DNA from 3 places in the Blastococcus sp. KM273129 genome. Region 2 is predicted to be linked to each of the others. Evidence: riboswitches for the same ligand, from Rfam matches in the RefSeq annotation. Region 2 holds a riboswitch; each other region holds the start of a gene.
What was found. Region 2 has a riboswitch for cyclic di-AMP ahead of E9565_RS02170 (C40 family peptidase). Riboswitches for the same ligand answer to the same signal wherever they lie in the genome.
Positions count from the first base shown of each region.

Region 1 (2,256 bases), on a different contig from region 2:
GACGGTGACCGACGTCGGCTCGCCGTCGACCGGAACCGCGCCGATCGCGCGGGGCTCCGCGGGCCGGGTCAGGTCGACCAGGCCGACCTCGGCGGTGGCCGAGTCGGTGTACAGCAGCGTCCGGCCGTCTGGGGTGACGGCGAGGATCTCGGCGACCTCACCGCTCACCTCGAAGGTGGCCAGCTCGGCGAAGGCGGGTGCGGGGGGCGGCACCGCACCGGCCGGGGCGGCGGTGGCGGCGAGCAGCAGGGCGGCGGCCGGGAACGACGGGGCGAGAAGCCGGGCGCGGGATGGCACGGGGGTGCTCCTGGGGTCGAAGGACAGGTGGGGCCGACCCTGACCAGCGAAGACGACGCCCCGGCATCCGGCGGGCGGACCGCGGGTGACCGGCGTGCGACCAGCTCCAACGCACGTGCGCCCCCTGCCCGGCAGCCGGGCAGGGGGCGCACGAGGTGCCAGCGCTGGTTACGGCAGGAAGGTCACGTGCGGGTGGTCCATGTGATTGGCCGTGGGCGAGCCGCGGTCCTCCATGCCCTGCCAGGCCCACCCGGTCCACGTGCCGGCGATCCGCTGCTCCCAGATCACGTATTCCACGCCGAGCCGGGCCGCGTTGTCGATCACGTACTGGGCGACGGCGTCCCCCTTGGCGGAGTCGCTGTAGACCATGAAATCGGCCGCGAGGCCCGCGGTGGGGCTGTGGCCGGGACGGGTGAGCACCGTCCCGACGCCGTGCACCTCCGCGATCTCCTGGACGTCCGGGCGGACGTGCGCGTCCCACTGGTCGTAGGCCGCGGAGGTGGCCGCCGGAGCCGGGGCGGGCGCCGGAGCCGGGGCGGGCGCCGGAGCCGGAGCGGGCGCCGGAGCCGGAGCGGGCGCCGGGGCCGGGGCGGGCCGCTCGTCCCGGCTGGCCCGCTCGGGAACGACCCCGCCGCCGGTCAGGGCGAGCACCTGGCCGACGCGCAGGACGTTCGCGTCCGGACCGATGACGCCGAGGTTGAGGGCGTGCAGGTCCTGCCAGGTGGTGCCGTGCCGGGCGGCGATCTTGCCCAGCGTGTCGCCGGCGACCACCGTGTAGGAGGCTGCGGCGGGCGCGGGCGCCGCCGGCGCCGGTGCCGCACCGGAGCCGCCGATGGTGAGCACCTGCCCGACACGGAGCAGGTTGGGGTCGGCGCCGATGGTGTCGCGGTTGACGTCGTAGATGCTCTGCCACGTGGTGCCGTGGCCGGCCGCGAGCTTGCTGAGGGTGTCGCCGGGGTTGACCGCGTGCTGGCCGGTGTGCGCGGCCGCGGGGCTGATGGCCCCCATGGTGAGGGCCGATGCGGCGGCGAGGACGACGGCCGGGTAGGCCACGGCGGTCGTGGTGCGGTTGCGGGAGGGGCGCCGGTGACGCCCCACGGTGCGGGTGCTCTTGGGCATGGAGTGGTGAGCCTCTCGCCGCCTGCGGAGTTAGCTGTCGGGTTCGGGCGAGAGCTGCCCGGCCGCGCGAGGCGCGGCTTCACCCCGAGATCCCGGAGGACCACGAACGGTGGGTCCCCCGCCCTGCCCGTCGTGTTCGCTGCCGGGCGGCCGTGGGCAGGTTCGGCGGGCGGCCATCCGGGTCCGCCGGTCAGCGGACGATCGAAACGGTAGGCAGGGCCGTCGGCGAGCCAGAAGCTCGGATCGGGCCTTTTCGCGGACCCTCCGCGCAAAGGCACTCGGTGTCACCAGCCGTGCGCGCAGCGCCTCCGCTTCACCCGTTCGGGTGATGCCCCCGGACGCCGGCGCGCGAGGGCGACGGACGAGTCGGCCTGTACGCCGGGTTCTGTCCACGGGTGCCTCACGGCCTCCCGATGGGCGGTCATCCATCTAGGCCTGCCGTTGCCGGCAGGCTCCAGCGGTCTACCCGCAGGCTCGGGCGGGCCGCCCTCGAACGCCTGCGCGGAGCGGCGGCGGACCGCCGCTCCTTCTTGACCTAGCTCCGGGTGGGGTTTACCGAGCCACGCCGGTCACCCGGCGTGCTGGTGGTCTCTTACACCACCGTTTCACCCTTACCGGCGCGAACGCCGGCGGTCTGTTTTCTGTGGCACTGTCCCGCGGGTCACCCCGGGTCGCCGTTAACGACCACCCTGCCCTGTGGAGCCCGGACGTTCCTCGGCGACGGAGTCTCCCCCGCCGACGCGACCGCCCGGCCGACTCGTCCGTCGTGCCAGGAAGTGTAGGCGTCCGGCACATGGACCCCCTCGCCATCGGGTACCGGACGTCGATCAATGCACCACA
Region 1 covers NZ_SSXB01000009.1:72,329-74,584, forward strand. The annotation lists gene E9565_RS04455 (hypothetical protein) at 1-297, opposite strand, end outside; gene E9565_RS04460 (LysM domain-containing protein) at 466-1,416, opposite strand; cyclic di-AMP (ydaO/yuaA leader) riboswitch at 1,424-1,559, opposite strand; RNA gene rnpB (RNase P RNA component class A) at 1,775-2,176, opposite strand; gene E9565_RS04470 (hypothetical protein) at 2,210-2,256, shown strand, end outside.
Region 1: it holds a riboswitch for cyclic di-AMP, as region 2 does, so the genes downstream of both, E9565_RS04460 (LysM domain-containing protein) here and E9565_RS02170 (C40 family peptidase) in region 2, are expected to answer to the same signal.

Region 2 (2,256 bases):
CCCGCCCGGCGCCGTGGCCGGAAATGTCGGTGCCTCCTCCTAGCGTGCGCAGCGACTCACGGAGGAGAGAACGCCATGCTCATCGACTGCGACACCTGCACCGCCCGCGGGACCGGCTGCGCCGACTGCGTGGTGACCGTGCTGCTCGGGGCCCCACCGGGGTGGCAGGGGGTCGACCCGGTCGTCGTCCCGATGGCCGGGCGCGCCCGCGGCGGCCCGGCCCCGGCCGCGGAAGACGTCGTCGTCCCACCGCCGGGTGTGGTGGTGGAGTTCGACGAGGTGGAGCGGCGGGCCGTCCGGGCGCTCGCCGAGGGCGGGCTGGTGCCCCCGCTGCGGCACCCGGACGGCGCCGGCGGTCACGGCGGCGGCCGGTCCGATGGCCGGCGCACGGGCTGAGCTCCGGCCTGCGCCGACCGCCTCCCTCACACAGCGTCAGGGGGCTCCGCGGCGAGGCGTGCCCCTGACCTGGGGACTCTCGTCCCACAGGTTTCTCCGACCACCATTTGTCACGGCCGCATCACGGTCGTTAGGGTTCTCGCCGTCCGGCCGGGTGGTCGTCATCCGTCGATGGATGGCCTCGACCGGACACCGCCTAATCACCGCCGGGCGCGCACCACTGGCGCCCACGGTGTACCGGGGACCCACCGCACTCCTGGGGTGAGTTCTCCCGCAGCCGGTCCGCCGGTGCGCGGGGGATAGGGCCAGTCTTCCCAGCCCGAACCCGTCAGCTAACTCGGTCGGCGGTCGCAGAGGAAGAAACGGAGAGCCGCCGCTCGTGGCGACCCCTCACGCACTGCTGACGCACGCCCCCGAACAGCTCCGGACCGCCGGCCGGTGCACCCCCCGCACCCGTCGCCTCGGCCCGGTGCGCACGGGCTTCCTGGTCACCGCCGTCGCCGCCGTGACCGTCACCGCCCTCCCGGGCACGGCATCGGCCGTCCCCGGTGCCGACGACGTCGCCGCACAGGTGGCCGAGGCCAGCCACGAGCTCGAGGTGGTCTCCGAGCAGCTCAACGAGGCGCGCGTCGTCCTCGCCCGCCACCAGGACGAGGCGGAGGCGGCCGGCGAGGCCGCTGCCGAGGCGGAGGCCCGGATCGGCTCCCTCGACGGGCACATCCGCAGACTGGCCCGCAGCGCCTACACCGGCAGCGGCATGACGCAGCTCGACGCCCTGCTGACCAGCGACTCGGCCGAGGACCTCGTCGACCAGCTCGGCACCCTCGACGCCATCGCCGGGCACACCAACGCGGTGCTCGGCGAGGTGTCGCAGGCCGCCGAGGACGCGGAGCGGTCCCGCGACGCCGCAGCGGAGGCCGCCGCCGACGCCGAGCGCACGGTGGCGCGGATCGCCGCCCAGCAGGAGGAGCTCGAGGCGAAGATCGCCGACTACCAGCGCCGCTACGAGGCGCTCACCGCGCCGCAGCAGGAGCAGGTGGCCCGGGCGCACGGCGGCGCCGCGCTGCCCGCGCCGAGCGCCGTCACCGCGCCGAGCTCGGCCGCCCAGGTCGCGGTGAACACCGCGCTCGCCCAGATCGGCGACCCGTACGTCTGGGGCGCCGGTGGGCCGAACGCCTTCGACTGCTCGGGCCTGACCTCCTACGCCTACGCCGCGGCGGGTGTGACGCTGCCGCACTCCAGCCGGTCGCAGAGCCAGATGGGCACGCCCGTCTCGCGCAGCCAGCTGCAGCCGGGTGACCTGGTGTTCTTCTACAGCCCGGTCAGCCACGTCGGCATGTACATCGGCAACGGCCAGATGGTGCACGCGTCGACGTCCGGTCAGCCGGTGAAGGTGGCGAGCCTGGACTCGATGGGGAGCTACAACAGCGCTCGGCGCATCGCCGGGTGACAGCCGCGGGAGCACCGCAGCGAGGCGCGAGCGAGGAGCGGACCGAGGCGCGGAAGCCGGCCCGCGCCATCGTGGGCCGAGCGCCTCGGCGGCCGCGAGGAGGGCCGGTGACCCCACCCGGGGTCACCGGCCCTCCTCGTCCGGCTCACTAGGATCGCCCGGGTGAGCGCTCGCCGGGTCGCCCTGGTGACCGCGGCCCTCCTGGGGATCGCCGTCGTCGTCGTCATCGCCGTGCGGACCCCGTGGACCGTCCTGCCCGAACCCCCGGGCGGGTACACCGAACCGGATCCGACCGCCGGGCTGGAGCCCGACCGGATCGCGCGCGCCGAGGCGTTCGCGGACGCCCTGCGGCCGGCCTCGCTGCTCTCCCTCGTGCTGGGCCTGGCGGTGTCGGCGGTGCTCGGGCTGAC
Region 2 covers NZ_SSXB01000004.1:21,046-23,301, forward strand. The annotation lists gene E9565_RS02165 (hypothetical protein) at 76-396, shown strand; cyclic di-AMP (ydaO/yuaA leader) riboswitch at 611-759, shown strand; gene E9565_RS02170 (C40 family peptidase) at 866-1,846, shown strand; gene E9565_RS02175 (M48 family metallopeptidase) at 2,009-2,256, shown strand, end outside.

Region 3 (2,256 bases), on a different contig from region 2:
GTCTCGATGTGCAGGTGCGGACCGGTCGACTGACCTCTATTGCCCACCTCGGCGATCTGCTGGCCCGCCGTGACGACCTGACCCGAGGTCACGAAGTACTGGTTGATGTGACCGTAGACGGTGATCGTGCCGTCCGGGTGCTCGATGTAGACCGCGTAGCCGAAGCCGTTCGCCGTGCCGGCGTGCAGGACCACGCCGCCCTCGGGGGCGTAGATCGGCGTCCCGATGGGGGCGGCGATGTCGACGCCGTTGTGGTTGGTCCCGGACCGGTTGCCGTAGCAGGACGTGACACGGCCGGCGACCAGAGAAGCCGTGCCGGCTTGAGCTCTAACCAGCTCCTTGCGCTCTTCCTGCTCCCAGGCGGCGGCGGGATCGGCCACCCCCCGACTGGCGAGCAGCTGCGTCTCGGCCGCGCGGAGCTGCTCCTCCAGAGCCGCCCTCTCCGCGGCGGCGGCGTCGTACGCCTCCTGCGAAACCCCCAGCTGAGCCTGCGCGGCCGCCTCGGCCTCGGCGGCGGCACGCGCTGCCGTCTCCTGCTGCGCGACCGCGGCCTTCGCAGCCCGGTCGGCCTCCTCCTGCCGCTGCTGGACCTCCTCGAACGCCTCCAACCGTTCCGCACGGTCCTCGCCAAGCAGGTCCATGGTCGCGGCCCGCTGCAGCACCTCCTCCGGCCCTGCCGCTTCCAGCAGGACCGCCGCGTCGCCGAGTGGGTCAGCCCCCATGTAGAGCTCCCGACCCACGGCGGCGACGTCCTCCTGCCCCTGCTCGACGGCGGCCTGCGCGGCCGCGAGCTCCGCAGCCGCCGCGTCCGCCGTGGCCCGGGCCGATGCCAGCTCTGCCTGGGCGGCGCGCGAGGCCTCGGCAGCCGCCTCGGCCTCGATGGTCGCCCGCTGCACCTTCTCCTCGGCAGCGGCGAGGAGCTGGTCGATCCGCTCGATCTCCGCGGCGAGCTCACTCCCCGCCGCCACGGCCTGTGGCGGATTGCCGGGGGCGGCGAGTGCCGACTGCGCGGCCGCCGCGACGAGCAAGGCCGCCATCGCTGCGGCGACCGCGCCGCGGCGGGGGGTCCGCCGCGGGGCTCGACTGGCACGGGTGGGTACGGAGGTGCTGGCTGAGTTGACGGTCCGAGCCCCGCGTCGGGCGGAGCTGCCCTCGGATGCGACGGTGGTCGGGGCATGACAATGGTGCAGGGGCGCCAAGGCGGCGTCGCTCCGTTCTTCCTGGCCGCCTACCGGGTTAGCTGACGGGTTCGGGCGGGAAGGCGCCCTACCGGGTGCGCGCAGGCGCACCCGGATTCACCCCAGGGGGATCGGTGGGTCCCCGGTCCGTCCGGCTGGGAAGCGGACGGTTCGGCGGGGCCGGTCGAGGTCCTCGCTCTGAGGACGGGGCTCGGCCGGACCGGAGAGGACGGTAGTACGAAGACGCTTAGTTGTCACGGTCGGGTAACGGATCGCCTCAGTGATGACTGGCAGAAGGGTGCGGGGCTGGTGCCGGCCGGCACGTGCCCATGCGCGGAGGAGCCATGCCGCGCACCCCGAGAGGATCGCTGTGCGCGTGCGCCCCGCCACCTCCGACGGTCAGGAGACCCCGCCGTAGGAGTGCAGCCCGGTCGAGACCAGGTTCACGAAGAGCAGGTTGAACACCAGACTGGCGAAGGCGACGAGGTTGACCCACGCCGCGGGCCGGCCACGCCACCCGGCGGTGGTACGAGCGTGGAGATAGGCGGCGTACAGGGCCCACGAGATGAACGCCCACGTCTCCTTGGGATCCCAGCCCCAGAACCGTCCCCAGGCACTCTCCGCCCAGATCGCCCCGGCGACCACCGCGAAGGTCCAGACCGGGAAGCCGAAGACCGCCGTGCGGTGGGCGACGCGGTCCAGCGCCTCCACCGTGGGCATCCGGCCCCACAGGCCGACGGGCAGCTCCTCACCTGCGTTCCGCGACCGTTCCCGGTGCGCCGCCACCAGGAGCAGAACGCTGGCCACGGCACTGACGATGAAGATGCCGAAGGAGAGGATCGCCGCCGACACGTGCACAGCGAGCCAGTCGGAGCGCAGCGCGGCGATCAGCGGCCCCGACTCGGCATAGAGGTACAGCCCGATCAGGACCAGGCCGAACACCACGGGACCGAGCACGAACAGCCCCAGCCCCCGCAGCACGGGAGCACGGAGCCCGAACACGAGGAAGGCGACGACGCCGGCCAAGAGGGCCGCCGTGCCGAACTTGTACATGTTCCCCCACGGCACACGGCCGGTA
Region 3 covers NZ_SSXB01000037.1:18,909-21,164, forward strand. The annotation lists gene E9565_RS12140 (M23 family metallopeptidase) at 1-1,037, opposite strand, end outside; cyclic di-AMP (ydaO/yuaA leader) riboswitch at 1,212-1,365, opposite strand; gene ccsB (c-type cytochrome biogenesis protein CcsB) at 1,578-2,256, opposite strand, start outside.
Region 3: it holds a riboswitch for cyclic di-AMP, as region 2 does, so the genes downstream of both, E9565_RS12140 (M23 family metallopeptidase) here and E9565_RS02170 (C40 family peptidase) in region 2, are expected to answer to the same signal.